DNA from 2 places in the Sphingopyxis sp. DBS4 genome. Region 2 is predicted to be linked to the other one. Evidence: riboswitches for the same ligand, from Rfam matches in the RefSeq annotation. Region 2 holds a riboswitch; the other holds the start of a gene.
What was found. A riboswitch is a leader RNA that binds a small molecule or an ion and turns the genes downstream of it on or off. The one in region 2 is predicted to bind glycine.
Positions count from the first base shown of each region.

Region 1: it holds a riboswitch for glycine, as region 2 does, so the genes downstream of both, gcvT (glycine cleavage system aminomethyltransferase GcvT) here and NP825_RS04000 (S41 family peptidase) in region 2, are expected to answer to the same signal.

Region 1 is NZ_CP102384.1:2,763,877-2,771,313, reverse strand. Features, by position in the region: gene ftsZ (cell division protein FtsZ) at 1-1,187, shown strand, start outside; gene NP825_RS13150 (SPOR domain-containing protein) at 1,325-3,106, shown strand; gene NP825_RS13145 (deoxyguanosinetriphosphate triphosphohydrolase) at 3,103-4,275, shown strand; gene NP825_RS13140 (NAD(P)H-binding protein) at 4,343-4,987, shown strand; glycine riboswitch at 5,047-5,144, shown strand; glycine riboswitch at 5,145-5,253, shown strand; gene gcvT (glycine cleavage system aminomethyltransferase GcvT) at 5,307-6,440, shown strand; gene gcvH (glycine cleavage system protein GcvH) at 6,444-6,815, shown strand; gene NP825_RS13125 (glycosyltransferase) at 6,928-7,437, shown strand, end outside.
Region 2 is NZ_CP102384.1:871,044-878,480, reverse strand. Features, by position in the region: gene NP825_RS04000 (S41 family peptidase) at 1-3,155, opposite strand, end outside; glycine riboswitch at 3,256-3,347, opposite strand; gene NP825_RS03995 (Lrp/AsnC family transcriptional regulator) at 3,376-3,867, opposite strand; gene NP825_RS03990 (TonB-dependent siderophore receptor) at 4,074-7,130, shown strand; gene NP825_RS03985 (L-serine ammonia-lyase) at 7,339-7,437, opposite strand, start outside.

The DNA.
Region 1 (7,437 bases), 1.9 Mb from region 2:
CGTTGAACGGCGCGCATATGTGCTTCGTCGCGGCGGGCATGGGCGGCGGCACCGGCACCGGCGCGGCGCCGGTGATCGCCAAGGCGGCGCGCGACCGCGGCATCCTGACCGTCGGCGTGGTGACCAAGCCCTTCACCTTCGAGGGGCAGCGCCGGATGCGGTCGGCGGACTCGGGCATTGCCGAGCTTCAGGACCATGTCGACACGCTGATCGTCATTCCCAACCAGAATCTCTTCCTCGTCGCCAACCCGAACACGACCTTCAAGGAAGCGTTCACCATGGCCGACGAAGTGCTTCAGCAGGGCGTCCGCGGCATCACCGACCTGATGGTCATGCCCGGCCTCATCAACCTCGACTTCGCCGACGTGCGCAGCGTGATGCGCGAAATGGGTAAGGCGATGATGGGCACCGGCGAAGCCGAAGGTGACGGCCGCGCGCTCGAAGCGGCGCAGAAGGCGATCGCCAACCCGCTGCTCGACGGCGTGTCGATGGCGGGCGCGAAGGGCGTCATCATCTCGATCACCGGCGGCGAGGACATGCGCCTGATGGAAGTCGACGAGGCCGCGAACCATATCCGCGAGCTGGTCGATCCCGACGCGAACATCATCTGGGGCAGCGCCTTCAACGACAATCTCGACGGCAAGATTCGCGTGTCGGTCGTCGCGACCGGCATCGACAGCACCGGCGACACGTCGGCGCAGGCTGCGCCCGCGACGCGCAGCTTCTCGTTCCAGCCCGCGCGCACCGTCGCACCGGCTCCGGTCGCTGAGGAGCCTGTCGAGGCGGCCGCGCCCGAAACGCCGGTCGAGGCTCCTGTCGAAACCGACAATGACCCGGCCCCCGGCTTCTCGCTCGGCGACGCGCCGCAGGCCGCAGCGCCCGCCGAAGCCGTTGCCGAGGAAGAGCCGATGGAGCTCTCGCAGGTCGCGGCGCGCTACGACGATACCGCTGACGAGTTGGTGCTCAGCGAGCCCGAGGCTCCGACCGGCTATCAGCCTGCCGCCCCGGCTGCCGAAGCAGCCCCGCACGCTGCGCCTGCCGAGGATGCGCCTGCGCGCTCGCTCGGTGGCGGAACGCTGTTCGAGCGCATGTCGCGCCTGTCGCGCGGTTCGACCGCCGACCGCGAAGAGGGCAAGGAGGACGGGGTCGATATCCCGCGCTTCCTCGGACGGCAGAACAACCAGTAACAGGGCAGTAAGCGGCCGTTGCTCCGGGCAAGGCGGGCCTGAAATCGGGATGATCTGACTTGCCCTTGCGGCCATGGAAAGCGATGCGGCGACAGGGTTGGGCCGCCGGACCCGGACGGGCCCGGCGCTTGGCCGCGGTGGCGGGCGCGCTGCTGCTGACGAGCGCGATCGCCACGCCTGCGCTTGCCTTTCAGGCAGCGACGCCCGACGCGGCGACGAAAGCGGCGATGGACAAGCGCACCGCGGCGCGAACGCTGCTGTCGTCGGCGCTCGGGCGGCTGGCGACGAACAGCAATGACGCCGCGGCGCTGCTCGATGCCGGGCGCGCTTCGAACGAGCTCGAGGATTATCGTGCGGCGGTCGGCTTCCTGACCCGCGCCGAGCAGGCGAGCCCGCGCGATGGCGCGGTCAAGGCGGCGCTCGGCTCGGCGATGGTCCACATGGAAAGCCCGACGCGCGCGCTCGACTATTTCGGCGAAGCGCAGCTTCTCGGCGCGCCCGAACGCCTGTTCCTTGCCGACCGCGGGCTCGCGCGCGACCTGCTGGGACAGCAGGATGCGGCGCAGCGCGACTATCAGCTCGCGCTGTCGATCGCCCCCAATGACGAGGTGACGCGCCGTTATGCGCTCTCGCTCGGGATCAGCGGCGAGCCTGACCGCGCTGTGCAGTTGCTGACCCCGCAGCTTCGCGCGCAGGATCGTGCGGCATGGCGGCTGCGCGCGATGATCCTGGCGATGAACGGCCGCGATGCCGAGGCGACCGAGATCGTCAATGCGACGATGCCGCCGGCGCTCGCGCAGAATATCCTGCCCTATCTGACGCAGATGGACCGGCTCAACCCGGCGCAGCAAGCCGCCGCCGCGCATTTCGGTCGCTTCCCGAGCGGCGAGCTCGGCCCGCGCCGCAAGCCGGTGCAGGTCGCCGCCGCGACGCCGGCTCCGACGCCTCCGCCCGCAGTCACAACCGGCAAAAGGGCGGAACGAAGTAAGCCGCCAGCATCGGCCATGCCGAAACCCGCTTCGAAACCGGCGCCGAAACCCGTGCCGGTCGTTTCGCCGGCGCCGCGACCGGCAGCATCCGCGGTACCCGTCCCAGCGGCAGCTCCGCCCGCGTCGCAGCCCCCCGCCGCGCATAGTCCCGCTCCCTCCGCCGCCGGCAGTCCGGCGCCGGTTCCCGCAAGGACGGAAGTGGCTATCGCCACGCCGCCTGCCCCCGTTTCGTCGGCGCCGGCTTCGTCTGCGCCTGCTCCCTCCACGGCTGCGCCCGTTGCCCCGATCGGCACCAATCCCGTGCAGTCGTCCACGCCCGTCGGTCCCGGCTTTTCGATCGCCGATGTCGGACGCCCCGCGCCGGCTCCGGCGGCGGTTCCCATGACGCCGCCGCCTTCGATCGCCCCGGCGGGAAGCGCGGTGACGCCCGAGGCGCCGCTGGCCTCGCTCGCCGCTATCGCCAGCTCGATCGAGATTCCGCCCGAGGAACTGGCGCGGCCCGACAATGCGATCGGTGCCGATACGCTCGCCAAGCTGCGCGAGGACAAGAAGCGCGCCGACGCCGCCGAAGAGGCGAAGCGCGAGAAGGAAGAGGCGGCCGCCAAGGCGAAGGCCGAAGCCGACGCGAAAGCCAAGGCCGAAGCGGCCGAAAAGAAAGCGAATCCCGCGCGCATCTGGGTGCAGATCGCGACCGGCGCCAATGCCAAGGCGCTGGCGTTCGACTATGGCAAGTTCGCGAAGAAGAACCCCGCGCTGTTCAAGGGCAAATCGGCCGCGACGACCGAATGGGGCAAGACGCGGCGCCTGCTCGTCGGGCCGTTCAAGGATCGCGCGGCGGCGCAGGACTGGCTCGGCGACTACAAGAAGGCGGGCGGCGACGGATTCCTGTTCAACAGCGACGCCGGCCAGAGCGTCGACCCGGTCAAATGAGCGTCGCCGCCTGCGCCAGCAATCCGGCGCAGAGCCGCGGCCGCCGCCACGAGGAACCCGGCCGCGTCGTGCGCGGCCCGCGCGACGCCTTTCAGCGCGACCGCGACCGCATCATCCACTCGATCGCCTTTCGCCGCCTGCGCCACAAGACGCAGGTCTTCGTCGCGCCCGACGGCGACCATTACCGCGTCCGCCTGACTCACAGCATCGAGGTCGCGCAGATCGGTCGCGGCATTGCCCGCGCGCTCGGCCTCAACGAGGATCTGACCGAGGCACTGTGCCTCGCGCATGACATCGGCCACCCACCTTTCGGCCATGCCGGCGAGGACGCGCTGAAGGCCGCGATGTTTGATCACGGCGGCTTCGATCATAACGGCCATACGCTGCGGACATTGGCGCGGCTCGAATGTCCCTATCCGCGCTTCGACGGGCTGAACCTCAGCTGGGAGACGCTGGAGGGGCTCGCCAAGCACAACGGCCCGGTGCGCCGCCCCGGCTGGGCGCTGGCCGAGATCGACGGCGAATTTCCGCTCGACCTTGTGAGCCACGCCAGCCTTGAGGCGCAGATCGCGGCGGTCGCCGACGACATCGCCTATGACAATCACGACATCGACGATGGGCTGCGCGCGGGATTGCTGACGCTCGACCAGTTGATGGGCCAGCCGTTCGTCGCCGCCAATTACCGCGCGGTCGAGGGCCGCTTTCCCGGCGCGCCGCGCGACCGCTTGCTGCGCGAACTGGTGCGCGACCAGATCGGCGTCATGGTCAACGACGTGATCGCCGCGACCGAAGCGAACGTCGCCGCCGCCGGTGTCGCGAGCGTCGGCGAAGTTCGCGCGGCGGGCGGCACGCTCGGCGATTTCTCGGACGAACTCGCGAGGGCGGAGCGCGACCTCAAGCGCTTCATGTATGCGAACCTCTACCACCATCCCTCGCAGATCGAGGCGGCGGCGGGGGCGAAGGAGGTCGTGTCGCGCCTGTTCGACGTCTACGCCGCCGACCCGCGCCTGATGGGCGAGGACTGGGCCTCGCGCCTTCCCGCAGGGGAGGGCGCGACGGTACGCCATATCGGTGATTATATCGCCGGCATGACCGACCGCTTCGCGATCGATCGCTTCGCGGAGATATTTGGGCGCGGGGCGGTGCCGGAGGCGTTGGCGCACGCTTGATCGACGGTGCGAAAATAACCACAGGCCCACGTTGCCAACCCGACCCGGCGCAGCTTAGGATCGCCCCATGGCGTCACCCGACATCTTGCTGCTTGGCGCAACCGGCCTCGTCGGCGGCATCGTGGCGCGGTCGGTCGCGGCGACGATCCTCGTCCGCCGCGCGCCCGATTATCAATATTCGCAGCCGGAGATGGACGTTGCGCCCAGCGAGCAATGGCCCGCGATCATCGCCGGCCGGCGACCTGCGACCCTCATCTCCTGTCTCGGCACCACGATCCGGCAGGCGGGGTCGCAGGCAGCCTTTCGGGCGGTCGATCATGATCTGGCCCTCGCTTGCGCGCGAGCCGCGAAGGAGGCGGGCGCGCGGCATATGATCGCGGTCAGCAGCGTCGGGGCGTCGTCGCAAGCCTCCAATTTCTATCTGCGGACCAAGGGCGAGGTCGAGGATGATCTTCGCGCGCTGGCGTTCGACCGGCTCGATTTGCTTCGCCCCGGCCTGCTGACCGGCGAGCGTCAGGGGCCGCCGCGGCTGGGCGAGGGGATTGCGATGGTCGCGGCGCCGCTGACCGATGCGCTGCTCCATGGATCGCTGCGTCGCTATCGCTCGATTCCGGCAGAAAGGGTCGCACAGGCGATCGTCACCCTGACCGGCGAGCGGGCGTCCGGCGTCTATATCCACGAAAACGACGCGATCCGCGCGCTCGCCGATTGACTCCGCAAAAAGGCGACGCCAAGGCTCGGGCGTCTGTCGGGTCTCCTTGCGGAGATTCGGCCGGCCGCGCGGGAGAGCGCGGGGCAGGGCGACCTGCACCGCCACCGAAGGAGCAACCGCCCCGGAAACTCTCAGGTCAACGGACCGCGCAGGCTGGAACGGACACTCTGGAAAGCGTTCCGGCGAAGGTCGTCGGGACCACCGAAGGGGTAACCCTGCGTTCTCGCAGGGGAAAACTCTCAGGTTCCCGTGACAGAGGGGGCATGGCGACAGGACGGCATCGGGCCGCGCCTCGCCATGTCAACCGCGGGAGACTGACATGACCGAAACGGACTTTACGGGCGAGGAAGCGGTTCCCACCGCAACGCTGCCGCTCGACGCCTGGCACCGCGCGAAGGGCGGCCGGATGGTCGAATTCGCCGGCTATTGGATGCCGATCCAATATGAAGGCATCATGGCCGAACATCAGTGGACGCGCGAGAATGCGGGTCTGTTCGACGTCAGCCATATGGGGCAGCTCAGTCTTGAAGGCGAAGGCGCCGTGGAAGCGCTTGAAGCGCTCGTCCCCGGCGACATCGCGGCGCTCAAGCCCGGTCGGATGCGCTATTCGCTGCTGCTCGGCGAAGATGGCGGCATACTCGACGACCTGATGATCACCAACGAAGGCGACCAGCTCGGCATCGTCGTCAATGGCGCGGTCAAATGGGACGACATTGCGCATCTTCGCGAGCATCTTCCCGATGATGTTACGCTCAACCACAACGAGGATTACGGTCTGCTCGCGCTGCAGGGGCCGAAGGCGGCCGAAGCGCTCGCGCGTCTCGTTCCCGAAAGCGCCGGCCTTGTCTTCATGCAGGCTGCGCAGGCGACCTGGAACGGCCATGCGATCGCGCTCAGCCGCTCGGGCTATACCGGCGAGGACGGTTTCGAAATCTCGCTTCCGAACGAAGCGCTCGCGGCTTTTGCCGACGCGCTGTGCGCGATGGATGAGGTGAAACCGATCGGGCTCGGTGCGCGCGATAGCTTGCGGCTCGAAGCGGGACTTCCCCTCTACGGCCACGATCTCAGCGAAGACACCGATCCGATCGAGGGCGACCTTGGTTTTGCGATCGGCAAGCGCCGCCGCGAGGAAGCGAATTTCCCCGGCGCCGCGCGCATTCTCGGCCATCTTGCCGACGGTCCGCCGCGCAAGCGCGTGGGCCTGCTCGTCGATGGCAAGCTGCCGGTGCGTGAAGGCGCGAAGCTGTTCGACGGCAACACAGAGATCGGCGTCGTGACTTCGGGCGGCTTTGCCCCCAGCGTCGGCGCGCCGATCGCCATGGGTTATGTGCCGCGCGATCACGCGGTGCCCGGCACCGCCATCGCCGCCGAAGTTCGCGGCAAGCGCGTGCCTTGCACCGTCGCCGCCATGCCCTTCGTTCCCCATAATTATGTCCGCAAACAGGGAGGCTGACCGATGCCGCGTTATTATACCGAAGAGCATGAATGGGTCGATGTCGACGGCGACATCGCGACGGTCGGCATCACCGACTTCGCGCAGAGCCAGCTCGGCGACATCGTGTTCGTCGAGGTTCCCGACACCGGCGCCGAACTGGCTGCGGGCGGTGACGCCGCGGTCGTCGAATCGGTCAAGGCCGCGAGCGACGTCTATGCGCCGGTCGACGGCGTGGTGACCGAAGGCAACGGCCAGCTCGAAGAGGATCCGGCGCTCGTCAACAGCGACCCGGAGGGCGAAGGCTGGTTCTTCCGCATGACGCTGACCGACAAGAGCCAGCTCGACGGTCTGATGAACGCCGAAGCCTACAAGGCCTTCATCGCCGATCTTTGACTTGTCCTCCCCTCCCGCAGGCGGGAGGGGTCGGGGGTGGGCTTTGGGCAAGCCTGCTCTCGCCGCCATGCCCACCCCCGGCCCCTCCCGCCTGCGGGAGGGGGGAGATGATGTGAGCGCATCCGCCGCCCTCGCCGATTGCCGCCTGATGGTGGCGACGCCCATCTATGACGGGGCGCAGGGTAGCTATGTCCGCGCGGCGCTCGACCTCGCGTTGAAGGCGCAGGCGGCGGGCGTCGCGGTGCGCTTCGAGTTCATTCTTTACCAGCCGTCGATCACGCGCGCGCGCGATCTGCTGGCGGCGATCTTCCGCGCCAGCGATTCCACCCATCTACTGTTCGTCGACGCCGATATCGATTTCGCGGCTGACGACGTCTTTTCGATGCTGGCCGCGATGCGCGAGCGGGACGATTGCGCGATCCTTGCCGCCGCTTGCCCGCGACGGATGGTCAACTGGTCCAACGTCGCACGCGCGGTCGAGCGTGGGATGGCGAAGGACGATCCGGGCGACCTCGCGCGCTTCGGCGGCGAGTTCGCGCTGCATTTCCTGCATCGGGACCAGCGGTTCGCGCTGACCGACCTCGTCGAGTTGACGCGAGCCGGGACGGGGATGATGCTGATC
Region 2 (7,437 bases):
AGACGCGCCGCTTCCGCAAGTTGCGGATCGTCGCCACCCAGCTTCGCATCCGCGTCGAAACCGATTTCGACATCGGGCTTCACCCCTTCGCCCTCGACGATCCACGATCCGTCAGTTGCGGCGAGCGCATATTGCGGCACATTGGTCTCGGTCCCGTCGAGCAGCGGCCCGGTCGATCCGGTGCCGATCACCCCGCCCCAGGTCCGCTTTCCATAGATCGGACCCAGCTTCGCCTGCCGCCATTCATAGGCCATGGTATCGCCGTCGGACATCGTTGCTTCGTTGACGAGCAGCGCGAGTTTTCCGGTGAACACCTGCGTGAACCCGCCCCAGGGGTAGGTCGTCGGATAGTCCATTCCCTTGACATGCCCGGTCGTCAGGAAGGGGCGCAGCAGCCGGTCGATGACGAGCGGCGATCCGCTGCCGCCCAGATTGCCGCGAATATCGACGATCAACCCATCCTTGCGGATTTGTCCGAAATAACCGCGCGCGAACTCCGCCAGCCCCTGCGGCGACATGGCGGGGATATGGACATAGCCGATCCGTCCACCCGACACCCGATCGACGAGATGCCGGTTGTTTTCGCTCCATTCACGATAGGCCAGCCCCTCCTGGCTGGCGATCGGCTTGACGACCAGCGTCCGCTCGCCTTTCACGCCGTCGCGGCCGATCGTCAGCGCGACCTCCTTGTCCGCCTTGCCGATCAGCGCCTCGAACGGGTCGGTGCGGGCATCGAGCGCGCGACCGTCGATCGCGAACAGCCAGTCGCCGACCCGCACTTCCTTGCCGAGCGCGCCGAGCGGCGAGCGATAGAGCGGATCGACGGGGTCGCCCGCATAGATATGGCTGATGCGCCAGCGCGCTTTCGCGGCGTCGAAGACCCAGACCGCGCCGAGCGCCGCCGACCCCGGCGTCGCGGGCTGCCATTCGTCGCGCCCATCGATATAGGCATGGCCGACGTTCAGTTCCGACACCATGCGCCCGATGACCTCGGTCAGGTCGCCCCGGCTGCCGATGCGCGGCAGATCGGCGCGATAGCGCGCGCACAGCGCCGCCCAGTCGAAGCCGTGCATCTTCGCGTCGTAGAAGAAGTCGCGGTAGCGTCGACAGACCTCGTCGAAGACCGCGCGCCATTCCTCGCGCGGCGCGATCGTTCCGGTGAGGCGGCCGATGTCGAGCTTCCTCGCCTTGCCGCTGGCGGTATCGAGCAGCGCATAATCCTTCTCGCGCCGCGTCACCGCAGACGCGCTCCAGGGCAGGAAAGCCACCGCATCGACGCGATCCGCGACGGTGCGCGTTTCCTTCTTCTCGAACGAATAGGCGCTCAGCCGATAGGCATCGTCGTCCGCGATCGCCGCCGAATAGACAATATCGTCCTTGCCGACGGTGAAGGCGTCGATGTTCGCGCTCGCGATCGGCGTCGGCGCGAGGCGGTCGATCAGCCCGTCGAAATCGATCGTCGCGAGCGGCGGAACGGTTTCGTCCTTGCTCGCGGTCAGGAAGGGATCGGGTAGCCCTGCGCGAAGCGGCAGGATGGCGATCGAGCGCTGGCGCGGCACCTGGAAATTCCACTCGCGCCCCTCGAACCGGCCCCGGAACTGGCGGTCGGTCAGCGCATAGAGATAATTGCCGTCAGGCGAAAAGGCCGGCTGCGACATGTTATAGAGCGGATCGCTCGCCGCGACGGTCTTGCCGGTCGCAACGTCGAGGATCTGCACCTGTCCCATATCGGCTGGGCCGAAGCGCGTGTAGGCGAGATAGCGGCTGTTGGGCGACCAGGCATAATCGTTGACGAAGACGCTGCCGCTGCGCCCAGCCTCGCGCATCGCTCCGCTCGCGACATCGACCAGATAGATTGCCCCGTCCTTCCCCGACAGGGCGATGCGCTTGCCGTCGGGCGCCCATTGCGGCCGCGAGAAGCGATCATGGTGACCCGAGGTGAGTTGCCGCGCGGCACCGCCGTCGGCAGACGCGATCCACAGTTCCTCCTCGCCGCCCCGGTCGGAGACATAGGCGATCCATTTGCCGTCGCTCGACATGGCGGCCTCGCGCTCCTGGGCGTCGGAACTCGCGGTTACGGCACGGACCGGTGCGTCGCCCGCGGCCAGATCGAATATGTCGCCCCGCGCCACGAAGAGCGCGCGATCGCCATCGGGCGTCGGGACGAAGCTGTCGATCGCCTCGCCATAGCGCGCGAAGCGCGGGCGCGCCTGCAACGCATCCGACGAGACCCGGATCACCTGCTGCTCTGAGGCACCGGTCGCCGGATCGAAGCGCCAGATGCGGCCGTCGACCTCATAAACGATGGCTCCTGCGCGATCGGCCGACGCCCATTTCGCGTCGCTCTCGTGCCGCGTGAGCTGCTCGGCCTCGCCGGTTGCCGGATCGGCGCGGAACAGGTTCATCGCCCCGTTCCGGTCGGAGAGAAAGAAGAGGCCCTGCCGTGTCCACATCGGGTCGCGTTCGGTCGCATCGGTCCGGGTGAGCTGCCGCGCCGCGCCGCTCGACCGATCATAGATCCACAGGTCCTGCGCCCAGCCCCCGCGATAATGTTTCCAGGTTCGGAAATCGCGCGACCAGGGCGAATAGAGGATCTGCGTTCCATCGGGCGAGAAGACCCCGGCGCCGGCGCGCGCGGTGCCGGCGGGCTCGATCGTGCGCGTCGCCAGGCTGACGGTATAGAGGTTGCTCTGCGACAGCATCGCCGCGTCGCGCATCGACCGGATGAGGATGGCGCTCCCATCGGGCGTCCAGCCGACCACCTGATTATCGCTGCCCCAGCGCGTCGACAGCCCCTTGCGCGAGGGCGCGCTGGTCAGACGCCTTGCCTCGCCCCCGTCGGCGGGCATCACATAGGCCTGGTCGTCGCCGTCGATGCGCGCGGTGAACGCCAGCATTTTGCAATCGGGCGAGAATTTCGCGAAATATTCGGGGCCGGGGGTGCTGGTCAGCCGCCGCGCTTCCGCCGCCGTTCCATCCTGTAGCCACAGATCGCCCGCAAAGCTGAAGACAATCCGCGATCCGCACACATCGGGATAACGGAGATAAGGATCGGCGGGGTCGGGCGCCTGCGCGGACGCCGCGGTGGCGACGCTGCTGAGGAGCGCGGCGACGATGAAGCGCTGGCGCGCACGATCTTTTGAAAAGAAGTTCACGAACGAAGCCCCTCCCGAGCAGGTATCAGGGCCCCATCTGTCCGTGTGCCTGAGATCGTTATCCCGTCGGCGGACGCCTGCGCGCCTCTCTCCAGATTCCATGCGCCGGATGGTCCTTCGTGCCTGAGAGTTTCCGGGGCGGTTGCTCCTTCGGCGGCCTGCGCGAGGCAGGCTCTCTCCCATCCGACTCGCTCAGGATGACGCGGCGTCCGTCCGCTTGTCAAGGCCTTCCGGCGCTCTCCAGCACCCGCAGCGCCGTGGGCCGGTCGATCACGCTGCGCAGGACGAAGGAACTGCGGATCCGCGCGACATTCGGCAGGCTCGACAGCTCCTGCCGATAGGTTTCGTCGAAGTCGTGCAGCGACGGGACATGCACGAGCGCGAGGAAATCCACGTCGCCCGACACGAACCAGCATTTCGACACCGCGCTGCATTTCTGGATCGCCGCTTCGAAGCGATCGAGCGCGTCGTCGGACTGCGACACCAGCTCCATCTGCACCAGGACGAGGATGCCGAAACCCAGCCGGTCGAGATCGAACTGCGCCGTATATCGCTCGATCACGCCATGGCCTTCGAGCAGCCGGCGCCGCCGCGCCGCGGCGTTGCTCGAAAGCCCCACCGCCTCGCCGATCGCGACATCGCTCGACCGCGCGTCCGACGCCAGGATATGCATGATTCGATAATCTAACCGATCAAGCTCAAGTGTTTCCATATTTTCCATAATAATATCGTATCACGACGATATTTCATTCCACAAGCCAATTTGGCACCGAAATTTGGTGGGATCGGCAAGGCCGATGAATGCTAGGTGTCGGTATCGGGGAAAATCAGCAAGCTCATTGCATAAACCGGACATTAGGGGGCCAGTCCGCAAACGGAAGCCAATCTGCAAGGTCCGATCAGGGAGGAGGGATCAACATGCGATTCAATTTTCATGGCGTGTCGTCGGCGGTTTTGATCGCGGCGCTCGCCCATTCGGCCGCGGCGCAGGCTCAAACCGCCGATGCGGACACCCGCGACGGCGACGCCGCAGAGGTCCGGTCGGCCGACAGCGCGCCCGATACCGGTAGCAAGGAGGCGGAAAGCGACATCGTCGTCACCGGCTCGCGCCTGCCGTCGGAATTCTCGACCACCGCGCCGGTGCAGGTGCTCAAGGCGGACCGGGGCGCCGTGCTCGGCAATGCGACCGCGGCGGAGATCGTCGCGCATGCCACCGCCGCGGCAGGCACGCAGCAGATCAACAACCAGCTTTCGGCGACCGGAGCCGGCGGATCGGTTGTGCTGGGCGGCGCCAACGTCAATACGATCAGCCTGCGCAACATGAGCGCGACGCGGACGCTGACCCTGCTCAACGGCCAGCGGATCGCCCCGTCGGGAACCGGAAGCCAGGTCGCGCCGGTCGATTTCAACGTCATCCCCTCGGTCGCGCTCGACCGGATCGAGGTTCTGACCACCGGCGCTTCCTCGGTCTATGGCTCTGATGCGATCGCCGGGGTGATCAACGTCATCACTCGCAAGGGCGGCGACGGGCTCGAACTCGGCGGCTTCGCCCGCCTCCCCGAAAAGCACGGCGGGCGCTATGTCCAGGCGAACGCCTTCTGGGGCCGCAATTACGACAATTTCTACGTGACCGCGGCGCTCGAATATGATCAGCAGTTCGAGCTCGATCTCAAGGATCGGCCCCAGACCGCGTGCCGGCAGGATTTCGTCTACGATCCGACGAGCGGCGAGCGCGTCGACGCCCGCGACACTTCGGGCAACTTCCGCTGCATCAACCACAATCCGAACGGCATCTTCTTCGATCAATATTGGTACGGCGGCGCCTTCGTCTATGATCCGACGCAGGCGAACGGCCCCTATCCCCCCGCCGCGCTCGGGCTGCAGGATCCCACCAATCCGGCCCTTGCGCCGCTGCTCGACTGGGTCCGCGCCAACCGCGGCGGCTTTCCCGACACCTATCCCTATTCGCCCAACACCAGCCGCGCCTATGACGAGGCCGACTCCATCTCGCCCTATCGCCGCATCAACGCCTATGTTTCGGCGGGCGTGAACGTCGGCGACAATTCGGAGCTCTATTTCAGCGCGCTCTATTCGAACCGCCATTCGCAATCGAACGGCTGGTATTTCCTCTACCCCTTCCTGTCGGCGACCAACCCGAACAACACGGTCGGGGAGGCGCTGATCATCGCGAGCGGCGGCAATTCGTCGGGCGACGTCGGCCCGCAGATCGTCCGGCCGTTCCGCGCCGAGCAGAAGGTCGATTTCTTCCAGTCGACCGTCGGGCTGCGCGGCAAGTTCGGCGGGGGAGTGCTGCGCAACTGGAATTACGACATCAGCGCCCGCTTCGGCCTGTCGCGCGGCACCTATGGCCAGACCTTCTATTATCAGGACCGGCTCAACGCCGCGACGGCGCCCGGCATCGCTTGCGACCCCAGCCTGATCACCATTTCGGGTCCGACCGAATGCGTCTCGATCCCCTGGCTGACCAAACGCTTCCTCGTCGACCAGGACTGGACCGACACCGAACGCAATTTCCTCGAAGGCTATGAGGAAGGCCATACCAAATACGACCAGTTCGCCATCGAGGGCAGCCTGTCAGGGCCGCTGTTCACGCTTCCGGCCGGCGAGGTCGCGGGCGTGTTCGGCTTCGCCATCCGCACCGACGACCTCGACGACACGCCGGGCTACAACGCCCGCAACCACAATTATTTCGCCTTCTCGACCGCGGGGCGCACCGCGGGTTCGGACACGGTGCGCGAGGTCTATGGCGAAATCGGCGTTCCGATCGTCGCCGACAAACCCTTCTTCCACAGCCTGCGGCTGACCGCGTCGGGGCGCTACACCGACTACAAATCCTATGGATCGAACGCGACCTACCGCATCGCCGGCGCCTGGGAAATCTCGCCCGCCATCGCGTTGCGGGCCTCCTACGGCACCTCGTTCCGCGCCCCGACGATCTATGAGCTCAACCTGGCCGACCAGACCTCCTTCTTCGGCTATTTCGACCCCTGCCAGCGCTACGGCGACGGCGCGAGCGACGCCGTCGTCCAGAATTGCCAGGCAGAGGGCTTCGCGCCCGATTTCTCGCCGATCAACGACGGCATCCTCGGGGTCAGCGGCGGCGGCAAGGGCCGGCTGAAGGCGGAAACCTCGACCAACTTCAACGCCGGCGTGGTCATTCGTCCGGGCTTCGCGAACCTCCAGCTCGCGGTCGATTATTACGACATCAAGGTGAAGAACGAAGTCGACACCTTCGGCGTCAGCAATATCGTCAACAGCTGCTATAATCTGACCGGCGCGCAGCGTGACAGCTTCTGCAGCCTGATCACCCGCGATCCCGTGACGCGAGCCATCTCTCAAGTCGACGATCGCTACATCAACCTGTCGCAGCAGCGCGCCCGGGGCATCGATTTCGCGCTCCAGTTCGGCTTCCCACTTGGGACGGACGCCAATCTCGGGTTCGAGATCCGGGGTACGCGCGCCCTCGAAAATTCGATCACGCGCGACGCGCTCAGCCCCGAGCTCGACCGCAACGGGCTGTCGGGCTTTCCCAAGCTCACCGGCTATGCCGAAGCGCATCTCGACTACAAAAAGCTGACCTGGTTCGTCGGCGCCAATTATGTCGGCCGCGTCGACGACACCCGCTATTGGGAGGAACAGGGCGCCTTCATTCCCGGCACGGATCATTTCCGCTTCTATGGCGCCTATGCCGGCCGGAATGTCTACGGCAATTCGAACGATTTCGCCGAGGTTCGCGAAAAGCTGTCGGTCGCCGCCTATGTGACGGCCTACACCTCGGTTCGCTGGCAGATTCTCGACAAGACGACATTGCTCGCCGGGGTCAGCAACATCTTCGACCGGAAGCCGCCGGTGATCGGCCCCGATGCCTATACCTATCGGATCGGATCGGTCGCCGGGAATCAGTATAATCTGACCGGGCGCACCTTCTTCATGCGTCTCAACCAGTCATTCTGAGGTCCGGCCCTCCTTCCATCGACGCAGACCATTGTTCGCGTCGATGGATTCGGAGCGGCTGCCAAGAATTGGCGGCCTTGATCGTGCGGCCCCGGTGGTGGCCTGTCCGTCGAATTGCCCTGACACGCTGAAGCTTCGATGATATTCTTCACCTCGCCACGCATTTGGCGCTCAGCGCCCGCACCCGGCGGGGAATGTTACCAGCCCGTCAGCATTCGACGACGTTGACGGCCAGACCGCCAAGACTCGTTTCCTTATATTTCGAGCGCATATCCTCGCCGGTCTGGCGCATCGTCTCGATGACTGC